One region of the Burkholderia sp. Bp9016 genome, then DNA from elsewhere that is predicted to be linked to it. Evidence: riboswitches for the same ligand, from Rfam matches in the RefSeq annotation. Region 1 holds a riboswitch; the other holds the start of a gene.
The links. A riboswitch is a leader RNA that binds a small molecule or an ion and turns the genes downstream of it on or off. The one in region 1 is predicted to bind cobalamin.
Positions count from the first base shown of each region.

Region 2: it holds a riboswitch for cobalamin, as region 1 does, so the genes downstream of both, DIE13_RS30600 (HoxN/HupN/NixA family nickel/cobalt transporter) here and DIE13_RS23735 (CbtB domain-containing protein) in region 1, are expected to answer to the same signal.

Region 1 is NZ_QTPY01000020.1:126,932-137,215, reverse strand. It holds gene DIE13_RS23755 (DHA2 family efflux MFS transporter permease subunit) at 1-1,306, shown strand, start outside; gene DIE13_RS23750 (2OG-Fe(II) oxygenase) at 1,776-2,519, opposite strand; gene DIE13_RS23745 (inorganic phosphate transporter) at 2,945-4,537, opposite strand; gene DIE13_RS23740 (histidine phosphatase family protein) at 4,690-5,301, opposite strand; cobalamin riboswitch at 5,354-5,496, shown strand; gene DIE13_RS23735 (CbtB domain-containing protein) at 5,530-5,739, shown strand; gene DIE13_RS23730 (CbtA family protein) at 5,753-6,475, shown strand; gene DIE13_RS23725 (LysR family transcriptional regulator) at 6,498-7,406, opposite strand; gene metE (5-methyltetrahydropteroyltriglutamate--homocysteine S-methyltransferase) at 7,535-9,829, shown strand; partial or broken gene glyA (serine hydroxymethyltransferase) at 9,973-10,227, shown strand.
Region 2 is NZ_QTPY01000041.1:1,787-12,070, reverse strand. It holds gene DIE13_RS30645 (TonB-dependent receptor domain-containing protein) at 1-946, shown strand, start outside; gene DIE13_RS30640 (copper uptake system-associated protein) at 1,247-1,714, shown strand; gene DIE13_RS30635 (TonB-dependent receptor) at 1,791-3,911, shown strand; gene DIE13_RS30630 (hypothetical protein) at 3,953-4,402, shown strand; gene DIE13_RS30625 (copper chaperone PCu(A)C) at 4,448-4,906, opposite strand; gene DIE13_RS30620 (CopD family protein) at 4,983-5,900, opposite strand; gene DIE13_RS30615 (copper resistance protein CopC) at 5,903-6,268, opposite strand; gene DIE13_RS30610 (hypothetical protein) at 6,285-7,202, opposite strand; gene DIE13_RS30605 (DUF2946 domain-containing protein) at 7,310-7,828, opposite strand; cobalamin riboswitch at 7,858-8,001, shown strand; gene DIE13_RS30600 (HoxN/HupN/NixA family nickel/cobalt transporter) at 8,038-9,099, shown strand; gene DIE13_RS30595 (hypothetical protein) at 9,499-9,891, shown strand; gene DIE13_RS30590 (BspC domain-containing protein) at 10,059-10,284, opposite strand, start outside.

The sequences.
Region 1 (10,284 bases):
GGCGCGCTCTTTCGGCGTCGGGCCGAATGCGCTGAGCCTCGGGATGACGGCCTACATGCTGGCGCTCGCGGTGTTCATTCCGATCAGTGGCTGGATCGCGGACCGATACGGGTCGCGCACCGTATTCGGCAGTGCGATCGTCGTGTTTACCGGCGCATCGATACTGTGCGGGCTGTCCAACGGCGTCGGGACGTTTACTGCCGCCCGGTTGTTGCAGGGTGTCGGCGGGGCGATGATGGTGCCGGTCGGACGGATGATCGTCGTGCGCAGCACCGAGAAGGCGCGGTTGATGCGCGCGATCGCGACGATCACGTGGCCGGGCATCGTTGCGCCGGTCGTCGGGCCGCCGATCGGCGGCTTCATCACGACGTATGCATCGTGGCGCTGGATCTTCCTGCTGAACGTGCCGCTCGGTTTCGCCGCGCTCGTCTGTACCTGGCTGATCGTCCGGAATACGCGCGCCGAGGAACAGCGTCCGCTCGACTGGATCGGCTTCGTGCTGGCGGGCGGGGCGCTGACATGTCTGCTGCTCGGTACCGAAATGGCGGGCCAGCAGGACGCGCAGTTCGCGCGCGCAGCGATGCTCATCGGCGCCAGCGTGCTGTTTGGTATCGCCGCGTGGTTGCATGCGCAGCGTTGTGCGCATCCGCTGCTCGATTTCACGACGCTGAAGGTGCCGACATTCTCGGTGACGGTGCTCACCGGCTCGATCACGCGAGTCGCGGTCAATGCGGTGCCGTACCTGCTGCCGCTGTTGTTCCAGATCGGTTTCGGGCTGTCGCCGTTCCAGTCCGGTCTGCTGCTGCTAGCGAGTGCGCTCGGCAATCTGGGCATGAAGGCGGGCACGTCGTGGATACTCGATCGTTTCGGTTTCCGGCGTGTTGCGCTCATCGACGTGACGATCGTCGGTTTTTGCACGATCGCATGCGGTTGGCTGACCGCGTCGACGCCGCTGGCAATCACGTTGCTGGTCGTATTCGTCTACGGGCTCACGCGTTCGATGCAGTTCACGACGCTTGCGACGCTCGCCTATGCCGACATTCCATCTCACCAGACCAGTGCTGCGAGCACGCTGTGGAGTGCAGCTCAGCAGATGACGATCGGGATGGGGATTGCGTTCGGCGCGCTGGCGCTGCGGCTCGCGGCACTGGTGCGTGGCGATGCGGCCGGCATTCACTATGTGCTCGACGACTTCCGTTGGGCGTTCGTCGCTGCAGGCGTACTCGCGTTGCTGACGTTGCCGGGCTATGCGCGGCTTGCGGCCGATGCGGGTGACAGGCTGCGGGCGAGTGCGGCACGAGGGTAGCTCGAGCAGTCGATCGCGTGCGCAGGGCGACAGGGTGCGTACTGTCGCCCTCCGTCACTCACCCACGCTTCGATTCGTCGCCAGTGCGATTGGCCGGTGCACATCAACTTCCTCGCACGTATTCCTCGCCTGAAGCGTAATCGTGGCACCCGCGATATCCGGCCGCTGTGACGCGTGTGCTGTATCGCCGGGCCCGATGCACCGCGCGATAAAGCAGCATTCGCACTGGATGATGCGAGGCACGTCATGGACCGCGATGCCGACTATATGGCCGGGCTGCCGCGATGTGCCCGTCCCACCAGCGAGAGCATGACGTCACGCGAGACGAGGCAATATCGCATTCGATGCCGCGGGAGCGTCAGGGACAGTAATGCGGATTGCATGACGGCGCTCGAGCGCAGCGGCCTGCGCGCCGTACGAGTATCGACACGATGGGGTGCGCGACAGCATGGTTCTCATGTCGGTATCGTTACTGCGCGTCATGAAAGATGATGCCGACCGTATGGCGGTGCCCGGTCCGGATGCGGCTCACGCCGTGACGCAGATTGACGCGATAGACGCCGCGCGTCCCTTGCACCGGCCTGCCATGCACCGCGAAGATCACCGCGTCGCCCTGCATCAGCGGCACTACTTCCGCACGCGACTGCATGCGGGGCCGCTGTTCCGTCAGTACGAACTCCCCACCAGTGAAATCCCGGCCCGGCGCCGACAGCAGGATCGCGACCTGCAGCGGAAAGACATGCTCGCCATACAGGTCCTGATGGAGGCAGTTGTAGTCGTCCGGGCCGTATTGCAGGATCAGTGGCGTCGGCCGCGTCTGGCCAGCCGCATGGCAGCGCGCGAGAAATGCCGCGTGCTCGGCCGGATAGCGGACGTCGATTCCGAGCGCCCGGTTCCACCGATTCGCGATCGGGGCGAGATGCGGATAGAGCGTTGTCCGCAGCGCATCGACGATCGTGGGCAGCGGATAGGCGAAATATCGGTACTCGCCGCGGCCGAAACCGTGCCGCGCCATGACGACGCGTGAACGGTACAGCGCATCGCGCGGGTAGAGTGCCGCCAGCGCCGCGCATTCCTCCAGCGAGAGCAGACCCGGTACGCGCGCGCATCCGTAGCGATCGAGTTCGGTATCGACGGTGGTCCAGTCGAGGGCGCTCACGTGCTGCGCCATGTCGACGGATTCGACGGCGGGTTGCAGATCGGCAATGTTCACGGGCGTACCTTGTTCGTCAGCGATGTGGTGTCGTGCAGGCATGCCATCGGCATCGAAGTACCCGGTATCGAGTGTGCTGCGATGCACAGCCGGTCGTTGTGGAACGGGCGGCGACGCGATGCCGGCAAGCGCGGCGCATGCCTGCGTCCACGGTGAAAGTCGATGAACCCAGTCTAATGTCGTCTGTGCGATGACGCGCTCCAGATCTTGCGCTTCAATCCGGAAAGAAGGGAGGGGTGCGGCGCGAGCAGCCGGTATGGCGGCTCGGAGTCTAGGCGAGGTTGACGCGGCGATGAGCCGGATGGACTTCGCTCCGTGTGAGCGAAACGAAAAGGCTACGACGCGAAGCACCGAAGCACCGAAGAACCGACTTCGAATCTTCCTCGGCGAGCGACCGGTCCCCCGGCCGCTCGCCGCTTCTCCGCTCAGGCGACCGAGCGGAACAACCAGTAAAGACCGGCCGCCAGCACAATCGATGCCGGCAACGTCAGTACCCATGCGAGCACGAGGCTGCGCACCGTGCTCCACTGCAGCCCGGAGCCGTTCGCCGCCATCGTGCCCGCGACACCCGATGACAGCACGTGCGTCGTCGAGACGGGCAACCCGTACGCGTCGGCCGCGCCGATCGTCAGCATTGCGACGAGCTCGGCCGATGCGCCCTGTCCGTACGTCAGATGCTGCTTGCCGATTTTTTCGCCGACGGTCACGACGATCCGCTTCCACCCGACCATCGTGCCGAGACCCAGTGCGATCGCGACCGCAACCTTCACCCAGGTCGGAATGAACTTGGTCGCGTGGTCGAGCTGCTTGCGGTAGTTGTCGATCGCGAGCTTGTCGTCGGCGGAAAATGCCGGTTGCCCCGACTTCTCGATCAGACGAATCGCTTCGGACACCAGATACATCGTGTTGCGCACGTTGTCGACGTCGCCCTGCGGCACGGCCGCCATCGAGCCCGACGAACCGACCGCGGTCGCCAGCGACGTGGACAGTTGCTGCACGCCCGGCAGCACGGCCGGCGTCATCTCGCGGCGCTGCACGAAGTGTTCGACGTCGGCGCGAGGATTCGCGGACGGTGCGACGCCGTTCGAGTATTTCGCGAACGTCGCGGCGGCCTGGTTCGCGACGGCGACGAACGTCTGCGATTCGGCCGGCGTGACGGCCTTGTTCAGTGCGTACGCGGTCGGCACCGTGCCGATCAGGATCAGCATGATGAGGCCCATGCCTTTCTGCCCGTCGTTCGACCCGTGCGCGAACGACACGCCGGTGCAGGTGAGGATCAGCAGGCAGCGAATCCAGAACGGCGGCGGCTGGTCCTTCGGCGGCTCCTTGTACAGATCCGGAACCCGAATGACGGCCTTCAGCACGAGCAACAGCAGCGACGCGCACAGGAAGCCGACGATCGGCGAGAACAGCAACGACTTGCCGACGCCGAGCGCCTGACCCCAGTCGACACCGCTCGTGCCGGACGGACCGTGCATCAGCTGGTTCATCAGCCCGACGCCGATGATCGAGCCGATCAGCGTATGCGAGCTCGACGACGGCAACCCGAAGTACCAGGTCGCGAGGTTCCACACGATTGCGGCGATCAGCAGTGCAAACACCATCGCGAAGCCCGAGCCGCTGCCGACCTGCAGGATCAGCTCGACCGGCAGCAACTGCAGGATGCCGAACGCGACGGCGCCGCTCGAAACCATCACGCCGAGGAAGTTCCACAGGCCGGACCAGATCACCGCGACGTTCGGCGTCAGCGAGTGGGTGTAGATCACGGTCGCGACGGCATTCGCCGTGTCGTGGAAGCCGTTGACGAACTCGAAGCCGAGCGCGATCAGCAGCGCGGCGCCGAGCATCAGATACGGGAACAACGATCCTTCGCGGACGGGCGACAGATCGGCAATCAGGTGGGTGGCGATATAGACGGCACCGATCGCGAGCACCAGCAGGAAGACGGCATAGCCGACCTGCCGGGTGCGTTCGGTGGAGCCGGGAGTATTGGCGGCGGACGAAGCAGGTTGATTCATGACGGCATCTCGTAAGGGAACCGCGTCCGATCCTAGCTTCGGCCACTCGTCAGTTTGATGACAGTCGGGAGGACGAATCGTTGTCTTACAGGTATGTAAGAAATGCGCGCATCGCCATTCATCACGTTGCCGCGTCGCGCCGGCCCGCATCGTCATCGGTATGGTCGGCAACGAACTTGCGTGTCGGTATCGCGCCCGTCGTCGTCGATGGTCAACGTCCAACCGTCCGGCGACCTGACGAATACCGTGCACGATAGCGGTGCGACGTCGATGCGCATCGCGGCCTGCGGTTCCATCCGCAACGCACACGCGATGGCTGTACGAACGATCGCCGCATGCGTGATCGCAACGACGTCGAGATCGCGCGGCAGACCGTCGAGCCAGGCGCGGACGCGCCATGCGACGTCTTCGAACGACTCACCGCCGTGCGGCGACGCAAGCGGCTCGCCGAGCCATGTGCCGAGTTCGTCCGGCAGGTCGCGCGCGAGATCGTGCAGTCGCTTGCCGCGCCAGCGGCCGTAGTCGACATCGCGAAGCGCATCGTCGAGTCGCGCGCGTAGCCCGAGCGCATCGGCGGTCTGTCGCGCGCAAAGCGCGGGACTGCTCAGCGCGACCGCGCGAGGGACGCCGGCGAACCGCTCGCGTACCGCGGCGGCGTCGGCCAGCCCGCGCGCGTCGAGCGGATCGTCGTCGGGAAACGTGCCGGTGCGCATCGCACGGGTCGATGCATGCGCGATCAGGCGCAGCAAGACAGGCTGGATCATGTCGGTAGTCGATTGTTCGAGGCGGCAGTGCGCGGCAGTGCCGATCATGCACCGGCCTTCAATACGCGAACGTTCGCGCGTACAATTCGCCCGATACGAAACGTGGAAGCCGGTGCAATTCCGGTGCGGTCGCGCCACTGTAACCGGGGATATTCGATCCCGGAAGCCAGACCTGCGTTCGTATTCCATCCAACATTTGCCGGGGCGCGATTCCCCTGAGGTGCATCCATGAGCGAAGCAATGCTGAAGCCGGCTGTCGTGCCGGCGCCCATCCCCGTCCGCGAACTGTTGCCGTGGGCCATCTTCGTCGGTCTGATCCTGCTGCTCGCGCTGTATTTCGTCGGCGCGGAACAGGGCGCGACGTCGATCGTGCCGGGCATGTACGTGCACGAGTTCGTGCACGACGGTCGCCACCTGCTTGGCTTTCCCTGCCACTGACGCGGAGTAGAAGATGGTCGGAAAGCTGCTCATGCGCGGGATGCTCGCAGGCATCGCCGCGGGTCTCCTCACGTTCGGTTTCGCGAAAATCGTCGGCGAACCGCAAGTCGATCAGGCAATCTCCTTCGAGGAAAAGTCCGATGCCGCCAAGGGCGAAGCGCCGGAGCCTGAACTGGTCAGCCGTCACACGCAGGCAGGCCTCGGCCTGCTGACGGGCGTCGTGACCTACGGCGCGGCGTTCGGCGGGCTGTTCTCGCTGGTCTTCGCGTTCGCATACGGACGAGGCAACCGCCTCCCGGCACGTCCGCTCGCCGCGTGGCTCGCGCTCGCGGCATTCGTCGCGCTCGTGATCGTGCCCAACATCAAGTACCCGGCCAATCCGCCATCGGTCGGCGACCCCGACACGATCGGCTATCGCACGGGCCTGTTCTTCCTGATGATCGCGATCTCGATCGCGACGATGGTGTTCTCGGTCAGCGTGCGTCGTCATCTGCTGGCGAAGCTCGGCCAGTGGAACGCGTCGATCGTGGCGGGCCTCGTGTTCATCGCGATCATCGCGGCCGTGCAGAACGGGCTGCCGTCGGTCAGCGAGTTACCGGCCGATTTTCCGGCAGCCGTGCTTTGGAAGTTCCGCGTGGCGGCGATCGGCATGCAGGTGATCATGTGGACGACGATCGGCCTGCTGTTCGGTGCGTGGGTCGAACGTGGCGAACGCATCGGCATGCGCGCCGCCTGACGCGCATTGCAACAGGGCGCGCCTAGCGCAGCATGCGCGGCGCGCTCCACGTCGATTCGCGCGCGAGCGCGACGAACGCGGCCAGATAGTCGATCGACGCGTCCGCTTCGCGGATGCCGAGGAAGATCTGCTTCGCGATTCCCTTCTTGCCCAGCTTGACCGGCACGACCGGCATCCGGTCCGCATATTCGTCGGCAAGCCATCTCGGCAGCGCGGCCACACCGCGCCCGCTCGCTATCATCTGCAGCATGATGTCGGTCGTCTCGATCGACTTGTGGCGCCGCGGCACGATGCCGGCCGGTGTCAGGAACTGGTTGTAGATGTCGAGCCGGTCCGTTTCGACCGGGTACGTGATCAGGATTTCGTCGCCGAGCTGCTCGGGCGTCACGTAGTCGGCATTGGCGAACCGGTGTGCGTCGGCGACCACCAGCACCTGCTCGTAATCGAACACGGGATCGAAGCGCAGCCCCGGCTTGTTCAACGGATCGGGCGTCACCAGCACGTCGATGTCATAGCCGAACAGCGCGCCGATGCCGCCGAACTGGAAGCGTTGCTTCACGTCGACGTCGACGTCCGGCCAGCGCGTCAGGTACGGCGACACGACCTTCAGCAGCCACTGATAGCACGGGTGGCATTCCATCCCGATGCGCAGCGTGCCGCGCTCGCCCTTCGCGTATTGCTTCATCCGCTCCTCGGCGAGCTCGAACTGCGGCAGCAGCCGGTTCGCCAGCTTCAGCAGATATTGCCCGCCCTGCGTGAGCCGCAGCCCGCGTCCTTCCCGATCCCAGATCGGCGTGCCGAGCTGCTGCTCGACCTTCCTGACGGTATGGCTGAGTGCCGATTGCGTGAGATGCAGCGCATTGGCCGCGGCCGTCAGCGAGCCCTGGCGCTCGACCTCACGGATCACGACGAGATGGAATCGTTCCAGCATGGATATCGCTCACTCAACTGATACATGAATGGATTTAATGGATGAATGAAATAATGCCATTTTATTTCATGGTTTGAAATCCCTATCATGGCTGCCGGATCCTCAATTTTTCTCTGTACGGCAACGTCATGGTTACGACACACAACCTCGGTTTTCCGCGCATCGGCGCAAAGCGCGAACTCAAGTTCGGTCTCGAACGCTACTGGAAGGGCGAATCGTCGCGCGACGAGCTGAAGTCGCTCGGTGCCGAGCTGCGCCACCGTCACTGGAACGACCAGCGCGATCTGGATCTGGCTCCGATCGGCGACTTCGCGTTCTACGACCAGGTGCTCGACATGAGCTTCACGCTCGGCAACCTGCCCAAACGCGTGCAGGGCTTCCAGGGCGACGCGCTCGACAACTATTTCCGCGTGGCGCGCGGCCGCTCGGCGCAATCGGCGGAAGAACATGCGGCGTGCTGCGGCGGCGTTTCGGCCGGCGAAATGACGAAGTGGTTCGACACGAACTATCACTACATCGTCCCGGAATTCCACGCGGACACGAATTTCTCGCTCGATCCGTCGCGCTTGCTCCAGCAACTGGCCGAAGCGCAGGCGCTGGGCGTCGCCGCGAAGCCGGTGATCCTTGGGCCCGTCACGTACCTGTGGCTCGGCAAGTCGAAGGACGATTCGGATCGTCTTGCACTGCTGCCGAAGCTGCTGCCGGTGTACGGCGCGCTGCTCGACACGCTGACCGCGCAGGGCGTCGAATGGGTGCAGATCGACGAACCGATCCTCGTCACCGAACTCGACGCCGAATGGCGCCAGGCATTCCGCACTGCTTACGCGGCGCTGGAAACGCGTCGCATCAAGCTGTTGCTCGCGACGTACTTCGGCCAGCTGCAGGACAACCTGACGCTCGCGGCGTCGTTGCCGGTCGACGGTTTGCACATCGACGCGATCAATGCCCGCGACGAAATCGACGCGCTGGTGCGTGAACTGCCGGCCGAGCGCGTGCTGTCGGTGGGCGCGATCAACGGCCGCAACATCTGGAAGACGGACCTGGGCGCAGCGCTCGACTGGCTCGAGCCGCTCGCCAAGCAACTGGGCGAGCGCCTGTGGCTCGCGCCGTCGTGCTCGCTGCTGCACGTGCCGGTCGATCTCGCGAGCGAAGAAAAGCTCGACGCGGAAATCCGCTCGTGGCTCGCGTTCGCGCTGCAGAAGCTCGACGAACTGAAGGTGCTTGCGACCGCGCTGAACGAAGGCCGCGACAAGGTGGCCGACACGCTTGCCGCGAATGCCGCCGCGATCGACTCGCGCCGCCGCTCGCCGCGCGTGAACAACCCGACGGTGAAGGCCGCGATCGCACGCATCGACGCGCAGCTCGGCAACCGCGTGAGCCCGTACACGGAGCGTGCGGCGAAGCAGTCGGCACGACTGAACCTGCCGGCTTTCCCGACGACGACGATCGGTTCGTTCCCGCAGACCGGCGAAATCCGCCAGGCGCGCAGCCAGTTCAAGGCGGGCGCGCTGGATGAAGCCGGCTATCGCAAGGCGATGCAGGCCGAGATCGTGCGCAGCGTCCGCGAACAGGAATCGCTCGAACTCGATGTGCTCGTGCATGGCGAAGCGGAACGCAACGACATGGTCGAGTACTTCGGCGAACAGCTCGACGGCTACGCATTCAGCCAGTTCGGCTGGGTGCAGTCGTACGGTTCGCGCTGCGTGAAGCCGCCGATCCTGTTCGGCGACATCAGCCGCCCGAAGGCGATGACGGTCGAATGGATCACGTACGCGCAGTCGCTGACGAGCAAGCCGATGAAGGGCATGCTGACCGGCCCGGTGACGATCCTGAACTGGTCGTTCGTCCGCGACGACCAGCCGCGCTCGGTGTCGTGCTACCAGCTCGCGCTCGCGATCCGCGAGGAAGTGCTCGATCTCGAGAAGGCCGGCGTGCGCGTGATCCAGATCGACGAGGCCGCACTGCGCGAAGGGTTGCCGCTGCGCCGCGCGCAATGGGGCGAGTACCTGAAGTGGGCGGTCGAGTCGTTCCGCATCACCGCGAATGGCGTGCAGGACGACACGCAGATCCACACGCACATGTGCTATTCGGAGTTCAACGACATCATCGCGTCGATCGCCGACATGGATGCGGATGTGATCACGATCGAGACGTCGCGCTCGGATATGGAACTGCTCGACGCGTTCGACAATTTCAAGTATCCGAACGAAATCGGGCCGGGCGTGTACGACATCCACTCGCCGAACATCCCGACACAGGATCACATCGTCGGCCTGATGAAGAAGGCGGCCGAGCGTATTCCGGCGGAGCGCCTGTGGGTGAACCCGGATTGCGGGCTGAAGACGCGTCAGTGGGCGGAAGTGATTCCGGCACTGACCAACATGGTCGCGGCCGCGAAGACGCTGCGCAACCAGGTGCAATGACGCAGGTGCAATAACGCGCGGACGCTGCACGCCTGCTGTCTCGATCGTCGATCGGCGGCGGGCGTTGCGCCGGTTCGGACCGTCCCGGGCAGGCCCCGGGACGTGTCGTTTCGAATGTTTGATTTTCGAGGGCCATTCCCGCCATGTGCGAACGCAATCGCTATCCGCTCGACCCGACCGATCCGGAACTGTTCGATGCCATTCTGCTGGAAAACCGCCACCAGGAAGCCCATGTCGAGCTGATCGCGTCGGAAAACTACACGAGCCCGGCCGTGATGGCCGCTCAGGGTTCGCAGCTCACGAACAAGTACGCGGAAGGTTATCCGGGCAAGCGCTACTACGGCGGCTGCGAATACGTCGACGTCGTCGAGCAACTGGCGATCGACCGCGTGCGCGCGCAAGCGGCCGAGCTGACGCGCCGTTTCCCCGTGTATTCGTGACAGCGTGCTGAGGAG
Region 2 (10,284 bases), on a different contig from region 1:
GCAGACGGCGTTCAACTACGAAGCCTACGTCGAGAACCGGCTGTTCTTCCTGCCGACCGTCGCGCTGATGACCGGCGTGAAGGCGCTGCATTCGGTGCGCGAATACATCGACTACGGCGGCCTGCCAGGCGATGCGGCCTACAAGTCGACGAACGCGAGCTACAGCGGCGTCAACCCGAAGCTCGGCCTGCTGTGGCAGCCGGATGCGAACACCCAGGCGTATGTCGACATCACCCGCAGCCAGGACGTGCCAGACTTCACCGACCTCACGCAGACCTTCTCGGGCACGACGCGCTTCACGCCGCTCGCGGCGCAGCACGCGTGGACGCTCGAGTTCGGCACGCGCGGTTCCCGCGAGCGCGTGAGCTGGGACGTGACCGCCTATCGCTCGCTCGTGCGCGACCAGTTGCTGCAGTACACGACGAACCCGGACGTCCCGGCGTCGACGTTCAACGCGAACAAGACGGTGCTGCAGGGGATCGAGGCCGGCGCGTCGGTCGAGTTGCTGCGCAACGTCACGGGGCGCGGCGTCGGCGACAAGATCACGCTGTCGGGCATCTGGAACCTGAACGACTTCCGCTTCAAGAACGATCCGCAGTACGGCAACAACCGGATCGCGGGCGTGCCGCTCAACGTGCTGCGCGCGACGCTCGGCTATGCACGGCCGAGCGGCTTCCACATCGCGGCGACGCTCGACTGGGTGCCGTCGGGCGCATGGGCCGACGATGCGAACACGCTGCGCGTGCCGAGCTACACGCTACTCGGGTTGCAGGCCGGCTACGACTTCCGCAACGGGCTGTCCGTGTTCGTCGACGCGCGCAACCTGACCAACAAGCGTTACGTCAGCGACATCAGCACGGTCGCGGATGCGCGCACCGCGAACACCGCGATCTTCTACCCGGGCGAAGGGCGCAGCGTGTTCGCCGGCATGCGGTACGCGTTCTGATGAAGCACGCGAATTCCACCACGTCGAACCATGGAGGTTGGTATGAATGCTCGCCTTTCCCTGCTTGAACGCATCGTGCGGCACCGGCGGTCGTTGAACATCGCGACCCTCGTCGTGGTCGGGTTGTGGGCAGGTTGGGTTGCGTGGATCACGCGGCCCGCTGCACTCGACGCACTGCCCCGAAATGCCGCGTGGTGCACACGAGCGACGGAGTGAGCGGCTTCGTCGCATGGCACTCGATCCCCTGACCGCCCCGCGCCGCATCGCGGGGCGCAATTCAACACATTGCCCACTTCCATCATGAAGCGATTTTTTTCGATCCACTCGCTCGCCGGGCGGATCGCATGCGGCGTCGCGCTCGCAGTGGCCACCGCGAATGCATGTGCTGCCGACGCCCCACCCTCGGCCGCCATGCAGATCGCGCAACTGCTCTCCCGCACCTACGACAGCCCCGACAGGCATGTCGTGACCGAGGCCGTCGCCCTTGCCGGCAAGTTCGCGATCGCCGACTGGACGCAGCGCGACATGGCCGGCCGTGCGCTGCTGCGCGTCGTGAACGACCACTGGACGATCGTCACCTGCGGTGGCGCTGCGTTGAAGGATCCCGCGTGGCTGAAGGATGCCGGCGTGCCGCCATCGGATGTGCACGTGCTGCTGTCCCGTCTCGCGGATGCCGAGCGGCCGATGCGCGCGATCACGGTCGCGCGTTTCGACCGATTCCGCATGCCCTCCGACGTGTCTTCCGCATCGGGTGCCGCTCCGCATTGACGTCACGACCTGGCGTGCCGTGGCCGCGGCACGACGGGATTCGTCCCGACTCCAATCAACCGAATCAGAGATTTTGATGAGCATTCGACACAACCGGAAAGCGTGGCTTGCTCCCGCATGCATCGCGATCGCGATGACCGCGCAGGCCGAGCCCGCCGCACAACCTGACGCCGAGCGCGACGATGGCGAGTCTGCCGATACGCGCGGCGGCCACACCCGAGCCGCACCGAAAACCGATCCGACCGCAGCCGGGACCGGCGACTCTACCTTCGTACTCGGCACCATCGACGTCAGCGGCGCGCGTACCGGCGCATTGACGTCCAGGAATATCCTGACCTCGGTCGACCGCGTCGACGCCGAGCATATCGAGAACCGGAACGCGCGCAGTCCATGGGAACTGTTCGGCCAGTTACCGGGCGTGCTGCTGACCGACTTCAACCAGGGCACCACTTCAGGCAAGCTGTCTTTTCGCGGCTTCAACGGCGAGGGCGAGATCAATGCGGTCAAGCTGCTGATCGACGGCCTGCCGTCGAACAGCAACGACGGCAACATGCCGTTCATGGATGCCGTGTTTCCACTCGAAATCGACTCGCTCGAGACGGTGCGCGGCACCAACGACCCGCGCTATGGGCTGCACGCGATCGCCGGCAACGCGTCGATCGCGACACTCACGGGTGGCACCTACGCACGCGGCCGGATCGGCTACGGCAGCTACGACACGTTCGATGCGGAAACGGTCGCCGGCCATGAAACCGACACGTTCTCGCAGAACTACGCGTTCGGCTACCGCAAGTCGGACGGCTATCGCGATCACTCGGGATCGGACAAGGCTGGCGTGGCCGGCAAGTGGTTCTACAGCCCGACAGCCGACGTACGCGTCGGTTTCTCCGCACGATACGCGCGCGTGTCGGCCGACGAGGCCGGCTACCTGAGCGGCGCGGACGCCCACACGAATCCGCGCGCCTCGTACACATTCAACTCGACCGATCAGGCAACCCGAGAAACGGGACAGTACGCGCTGTACGCCGATGTGGATCTCACGAACCGGCTGTCGTGGTCGACGATCGCGTACCTGAACACGTTTCGCGAGCGCCGCTGGGTCACGTTCTCTTCGGCGACCAGCCAGCAGGAGCGTTTCTCCGACGAGCGACATCTCGGCTTTCTGAGCACCCTGACGTTCCGTCCGCGTGTGAACTGGCTGCGCGATTTTGCGCTGGAGGCCGGCGTGAGCGGCGAGTGGCAGGACAATGTCAGCCGCCGCTGGCTCACCGACCGCCACGTGCGCACATCGCAAACCCGCGATCAGGCGTTCTCGTACGACACCTGGGGCGCATACGTGCAGGCCGTCGTGAAGCCGGTCGAAGCGCTGAAGATCGTGCCTGCCTATCGCGTCGACGTGTTGAGCGGGCAACTCACCAACAACCTGAGCGGCGCGCGCTACGACATGAACGGCTACGGCGTGATTGGCCAGCCGAAAATCAGTGCGGTCTATACGCCGTGGCACGGCTACAGCGTGTATGGCAACTACGGCCGTTCATTTCAGGTCGGCGTCGGTGCCGGCGCGTACAAGATCCCGCCGCGCACCGGGGATCTCGCGCCGTCGATCAACGACGGCTGGGAGCTGGGCGTGAAATTCCAGCCGGCGGACTGGCTTGACGGCCGCGTTGCTTACTGGGAACAGCTCGCGACCAACGAGGTACGCCGCAAGCTGAACGACCCGACCGGCGACTACGACAATCTCGGCAAGACGAAGCGCCACGGGATCGACCTGCAGGCCAACCTGCGTGTGGCGCGGGATGTCGGGCTGTGGTTCGGGTACACGTACCAGATGGCGCGCATTGTCGATCCGGGGCCTGCGAGCCCGGCGAGCGCCGGCAAGCAGGTCGATCACGTGCCGAACCATCTGTTGTCGGCCGGGATCGACTGGCGGGCAACGCCCGAACTCGACGTGTCGGCATGGGGCAATGCACAGAGCGCGTACTACCTCGAGCAAACCAACTCGACCGGCCGCTTCGGCGCGGCGGTGACCGTCAACGCGCGAGCCGCCTATCGCGTATCGAAACGGGCAACCGTCGAGCTGCAGGTGACGAACCTGTTCAACCGGTTCAACGAATACGTCTGGTACGACGGCTCGCAGACACTGCATTCGCCAGCGCCCGGCCGGGCCGCGTTCGCGTCGCTGACCATGCGCTACTGAAACATCACGGCATACGTTCAATCGAAAAAGGAAATGTCCGCATGGTTACGATGGCATGGCACTACACGGTCATGTTGCACTTCGAGTCCATCATCATGAGCGAAGTCATCATGCCGAAAACGCTCGACATGGCACCGGAAGCGAAGCCTGTCGCGTGGTTCTCGCGCAATCCGTACTGGGAGAAAACGGCCAACAGACGGGCGATCGACCCGGGCACCGGCGATCGCGTGACATTGACGATGTGGCAAACGCGCCAAGCTGGCGGTGGACTCGTACGCTTCGGGATCGACGCGACGAAGCTGCTTCACGATCAGGCACTCTGGCGACGGGCGCGGATCGAGGACACGGCACGCGACGCGCTGGTCGCAGCAGGCGTGCGTCAAGGCGCGGATCCGCTCGAATGGTACGGATCGGTCAAACCCGTTCCGGTCGAGCGGCTCGTCATCGAGTCGCTCGACGACACGTACCGGTGGCAGACGTTCAAATGGTAGAAGCATGCCGGTGCGTATTGGCACCGGCATGCTCGTTTGCCGCGTCTACTTCGCCATCGTTCCCGGTGCCTTCACCATGCACTGCGCGGTGACTTTCTCGCCGTCGCCGAACGTGAAGGTGAGCGGCAGCGTCGTACCGACCTTCAGCGGATGCGTCGGCTGCTCAAGCATCAGGTGATAGCCGCCCGGCGCGAACGACAGCGTGCCGCCGGCCGGTACCGTCGCCTTGTCGACCATCACCATGGTCGACGTGCTTCCGTTCGATTGTGTCTGGTGCAGCATCGCCATGCCGAAAGCATTGCTGTCGACGCCGGTCAGGTCGATCGGGTTGCCGCTGCGGTTCTTCACGTTGAAGAAGCCGCCCGACGGCAAATTGCCGGGCATCCCGCGAATCCAGCAGTCGGAGACGGCGACCGATTGTGCCGGCGCCGCATGCACGACCGGCGACAATGCGGCGGCGGACAGGAACGCGAGCGCAGCACGCGTTGTTTTCGTGATATTCATTGCCGATCCTCTGTCATGAATGGTTGGATAACGAAGGGGCCCATACCCCTGCCTTGTTCCGTGAGCAAACGTGTCGTCAGGACGCGCCCGCCGTCGGCGCCGTATGGCCCAGCAACGCTGCAAGCGCCAGGACCGCGACCATGACGACGGCCTCGACGGCAAGCGCCATGTCGAAGCGGCGTTGCGCGGCCGGATAACCGGTATCGTGCCGTTCGGCACGCAAGCGCAGATCGGGCAATACGACCAGGCGGTTCCAGCCGCCGAGCAACGCCGCAAATGCGACGCACGTGAGCTTTGCCGCGAGCACCCGGCCCCAGGCTATGCCAAACAGCGCCGCGCTGGTTTGCGCCGTATCCTGCAGCACGTTGTAGAGCCCCGTGACGAGCACGATAGCGAATGCACCGGTCGCGAGATGGGAGAGCGCCGAGCAGAACGCAGCCGTCTGTTGCGCCGGAACGCTCGCGGTCCCGGTACGCCCGAGGCACCGCAACAGGCCCGTGGCAGCGATCACGCCACCGGCCCACATCGCTGTCGCGAGTACGTGCGTCAGGTGCACCGCTTCACGCCACGAAAAGTCGCCGCCATCGGCCGCGTGACCCATGGCCGCCTTGCCGGCGGCCCAGAGCAGGATGCCCGCGGCGCACGGCACGGCGTCGCGGCCGCGCGCGAGGATGCCCGCCGCGACGAGCAGCGCGCCTGAACATCCGATCGACCAGGCGATACCGAAATGCGATTCCGTGAGCACGGCCACGACAGCAGGTCCGGCGTCGGCGAGCGGCGAGCCGCTCATCACGGCGGCTTGCAGCCACAGATAGCCGAACGCCGTCAGTGCAAGCGCGAGGCCGAGCGCAGCGCGCACGACGCGCAGCGCCCGTTGGTCAAACAATCCGATGCGCCGGTCGATCGAGCCGCACGCGAGCAAGCCCGCCGTCGTGGCGAACAGCAGGTCCTGAACGGCGGCCAACGCGATCTGCGCGTCGACGAGCACGTCCACGGCTACTTCACCGTAAACGTATAGTGCCCCTGCGTCCGGTGGCCGTCGACCGCGACGGCCACCCACGCGACCGCGTAAACGCCCGGCGACAGCGAATTCAGCGCGACGGACATGTGCTTCTTGTTCGCCGCGTCGACTTCGGGCTTGCCGTTCGTGACGGCGTGCCCCTGCGCATCGGTGACGGCGATCGAGCTAAATGCGGGTTCGAGCGCGTCGTCGAAATCGATCGCGACGGTTTTCGGCGACGCGGTAACGGTTTCGCCCGCGGACGGCTGCTGATGCGTCGGATACGCATGCGCGTGAGCAAGTTGCGCGGCGGCGAGCAGCAGCGCGGCCGCCGCCGCGCGCATCGTGGTCGAAAGATTCATGCGGTTTCTCCGTGGATCAGAACAGCGGCTTGCCAAGCGAGCCGGGGAACAGGTCGTCGAAATACAGATGCGCGTCGAAGATCACGCCGACATGGTTGCCCGATGCCCGATTAACGGGAATCTGCGCCTCGACGCCGAATTGTCCGTAGCGGTTGAGCCACAGTACGCCCGGGTTGATCGTCCCGGTCGTCTGGCCTGAACACGCACCCGCCGTGCATGTGCTCATCGGCGCCTCGACGACGAACACCATGTTGCTGAGCGGCTGCGGCAGGCCGAGGTTCTTCACCTGCTGCTGCAGGTACGGGATGCTGTATTGCAGCGTCAAGCCCCAGCCGAACGAGTTCGGCCCCTGGTCGGACGACGCTGTGGTCAGGTTCGGCCCGAGTTCGGCCGTCAGCGCGAGCGGGCGCAGATAGCCGAGCGACGCGGGCAGATCGCCGAAGCCCTTGCCGAGGTAGACGGTCGGCGTAAATGTCGAGTACGCGTTCGCGATCGATTTCGCGCCGGTGCCGCCGATCTCGGTTTCCAGGCCGACGGACGCCATGAATTCGTGCGCGGCGTTCGTGTAGACGAGGTACTTCACGCCGAGCGTGACGTTATCCCAGCCCTTCGCGGAACCGCCGTTCGGATCGTTCTGCGACACGTACTGGCTGGCGACGCTGAACGCGAGGTTCTTGGTGATCAGCTTGTCCCACTCGTACGACACGGTATTGACGTTCATGTTGTCGCCGTTGTCGTCCGGCGACTTGATATGGCCGAACTGCATGTCGAACTCGTCGCCGACACCGGGGTCGTCCACTGTCATCGTGGCAGGAAAGACGCGGTCGCCGACCACGGCGTGCGCATTGGCGAAAGAAGCATGGGAAAGGCCGGCGCAGGTGGCCAGCAGCGCGGCGCATGCGCGAAGCGCGCGCCGTTCGGTATTACGAGGCATGTCGTGTGTTCTCCGGTTGTCGTTCGATATCGTCGCGCGTACGCGCGACGACTCGCCGCCTCGCGCTTCGCGGGCGGCAATTTTTCAGGCAGAAAAATCAGACGAAATCAGGAGAATGCGGGCGGCGCACGGGATTGCGCGACCGTGTGGACGAGGCTGATGCGAGCCGGATTCGAGGCCGATACGACCGGCCTCTGCGAACCGGGACGCAGAGTGGCAAGCACGACGGCGTGCCCCGGCAACGCAGTCGCGTGAGCGAAGAAACTGCAATAGGGACAAGCCTGCCAGTGCGTCTTTGCCGCGTGCGACGGCTTGCCGTCATGTGCGGCCGACACTTCGTCGACGCTTGCGGTGCAATAGACGGTCAGTGCGTCGACGAGCTGGTGACGCGACATCATCATCTGCGAAACCGCAGGGGCGAGCGCCATCATCAGGATTGCAATCAATCCGATCAGGCTGCCGGGTTTGCGGAAACGGGCGACGTACATGACGCGCAGAGACGATGACATGGGACGTGACGGACGGCGATTATGCCATGCTGGAAAAGGATCAAGCTCCCGAAATATTTCAGTAAACGAATGCGATATTTCCGAATGTAATGTGAAAGAAATCGGCTCGAGCACCATCACGAACGGAATCGACTTTTCGGTTTCCGCGCGGTATAAGCGGAGTTGATTTCTCTTGACGCAGACACAACGGGAAACCGGTGAGATTCCGGTACGGTCGCGCCACTGTATCGGGACGGCGTTTGCAATCGCAGTCGATCCCGAAGCCAGACCTCGTTGTGCACCTGCCCTTTCACCATTCGGAACGCGTGCTTTCCGGGAGATTCTCGATGCTTGACCGATTCACTCAGATTTTCAACGACTCGAACGCCAGCGTACGGCGGAAGTTGCTGGGCATTTATGGCGTGCTGATCGCCATCAACGTGTTTGCATGGGTATGGGCCCTGGTGGCGTTCCATGCCTATCCGGTCCTGCTCGGCACCGCGATGCTCGCATACGGCTTTGGACTCCGACATGCGGTCGACGCCGACCATATCGCCGCGATCGACAACGTCACGCGCAAGCTGATGCAGGAAAAAAAACGGCCGGTCGCGGTAGGGTTCTTCTTCTCGCTTGGCCATTCGACCGTCGTCGTACTTGCATCGATCGCGGTCGCACTCGCGACCACGGCGATCCAGAGCCGGTTCGACAACTTCAAGGCGATCGGCGGCATCATCGGCACGGCCGTTTCAGCGTTTTTCCTGTTCGCGCTCGCGCTGATGAACCTCATGATCCTGCGCGGCATCTACCGCGCCTGGCGTCACATCCGCAGTGGCGGCGCATACGTCGACGACGATTTCGACATGCTCCTCGCCGATCGTGGCTTTCTCGCGCGGTTGTTCCGCCCGCTGTTCCGGCTGGTGACGCGGAGCTGGCACATGTACCCGATCGGCTTCCTGTTCGGCCTCGGTTTCGACACGGCGACCGAAATCAGCCTGCTTGGCATCGCCGCGACACAGGCGGCGAAGGGCCTGTCTCCGTGGGCCATCATGGTCTTTCCCGTCCTGTTCAGCGCAGGCATGTCGCTCGTCGACACGCTCGACGGCCACCTGATGCTCGGCGCTTACGGCTGGGCTTACCAGAAGCCGCTGCGCAAGATCTACTACAACATGACGATCACGCTGGTGTCGATCGTGGTCGCGCTTGTGATCGGCGGCATCGAGGCGCTCGGCCTGCTCGCCGATCAGCTTGACCTGAAGGGTACGCCGTGGGACGCGATCGGCACGCTCAACGACAACTTCGGCATGCTCGGCTACATCATCATCGCTATCTTTGCAGTCAGCTGGATCGCGTCCATCGTGATCTATCGAGTCAAGCGTTTCGACGAGGAATGGTTGAAGACGCGCACGTGATTGGCCGACAACAGCGGGCGGATATTTTCCGCCCCGACTCGACAAGGTCCTTGTAGCCATCCGGCAAGTAGACCAACATCCATCATCCGACAACGGTGCATCAGACGACGAAACAGCGCAGTCAGGCCTGTGTATTTCGATCCGCTTACGTCAACTGCTTGCGCAGCGTTTGACAAATCCCGCCGTTGCCTCGTTGCTACTGCTGGTCGTCGCGTTCCGCCTGCTACTACCGCACGGTCTGATGCATTTCCCGCCTGGTGCGCCCGAAGCGTCAAGCGCTTCTTGACATGCGAGATATCCAGTCATCAAATCACCGCTGCCACTCATCTTTCATGTCACACTGTGACGCAACTTGACCGATGGATTCGACTTCTGCCGCATGGAATCGTGAGGACACCGTTGAACATTTGGCACATGACAATTGCCGCGGGAATCTGCGTGCTCCTCATAGCGTGTTCTCGTCGCGAGGGTGTATTGGGGCAGTCGCCCGTGTTCTCTGCAAACTCCAATATATCTGCGACGGAAGTCGCGAATTGCGTCGCTCGTCGGTGGAAACAGAGCACGCGGCAACTGCATCTCGGCGAGCGCGCCGGAACGATTACGCTGCGCGCCGAATCGTTCTTTCGAGGCGTGCCGGTCGGTCTGCGTATCATGCCGGACGGGCATCATTCACACGTCGAGTATTTCCGTCAGCGCCGTGCCGACGGGCTCTATTTATCGATGGTACGCGGCTGTCTCCATCTCCACGTGATCCATGGTGCGGCAGGCACGCCGACCGTCCCGCAATCATGAGCGCGCGAAACTTGGCCGCACAGATCCGCCGATATGGGCGAGGGTCACCCGCCAACGCAGAGATCACAACACGCGACCATCATCGTCATCCCGCCGGATAGTGGCGCCGATACATCACTGCTCGCGAATACCCGGGTAGCGGTTGCAGTTCAGGATCGATGAACCCGTCACCGCAAATCCGACGGCTTCAGCATGACGCTCACCACGTGTGCACGCCAGATTTTGCACTTCGCAGTCACGGGGAGCCACGCACCACGAGGCCGCAGGCGCGCTGAAGCGCGAACAGTCACCGTTGAATCGACCAGCGGCTCGCTGTTGGAATGATCCTCCATCCCGCGAAAAGCTCGAACCTTGGCCCTCAGCAACCGGACGTCAGGCGCGAGAAACATGTCG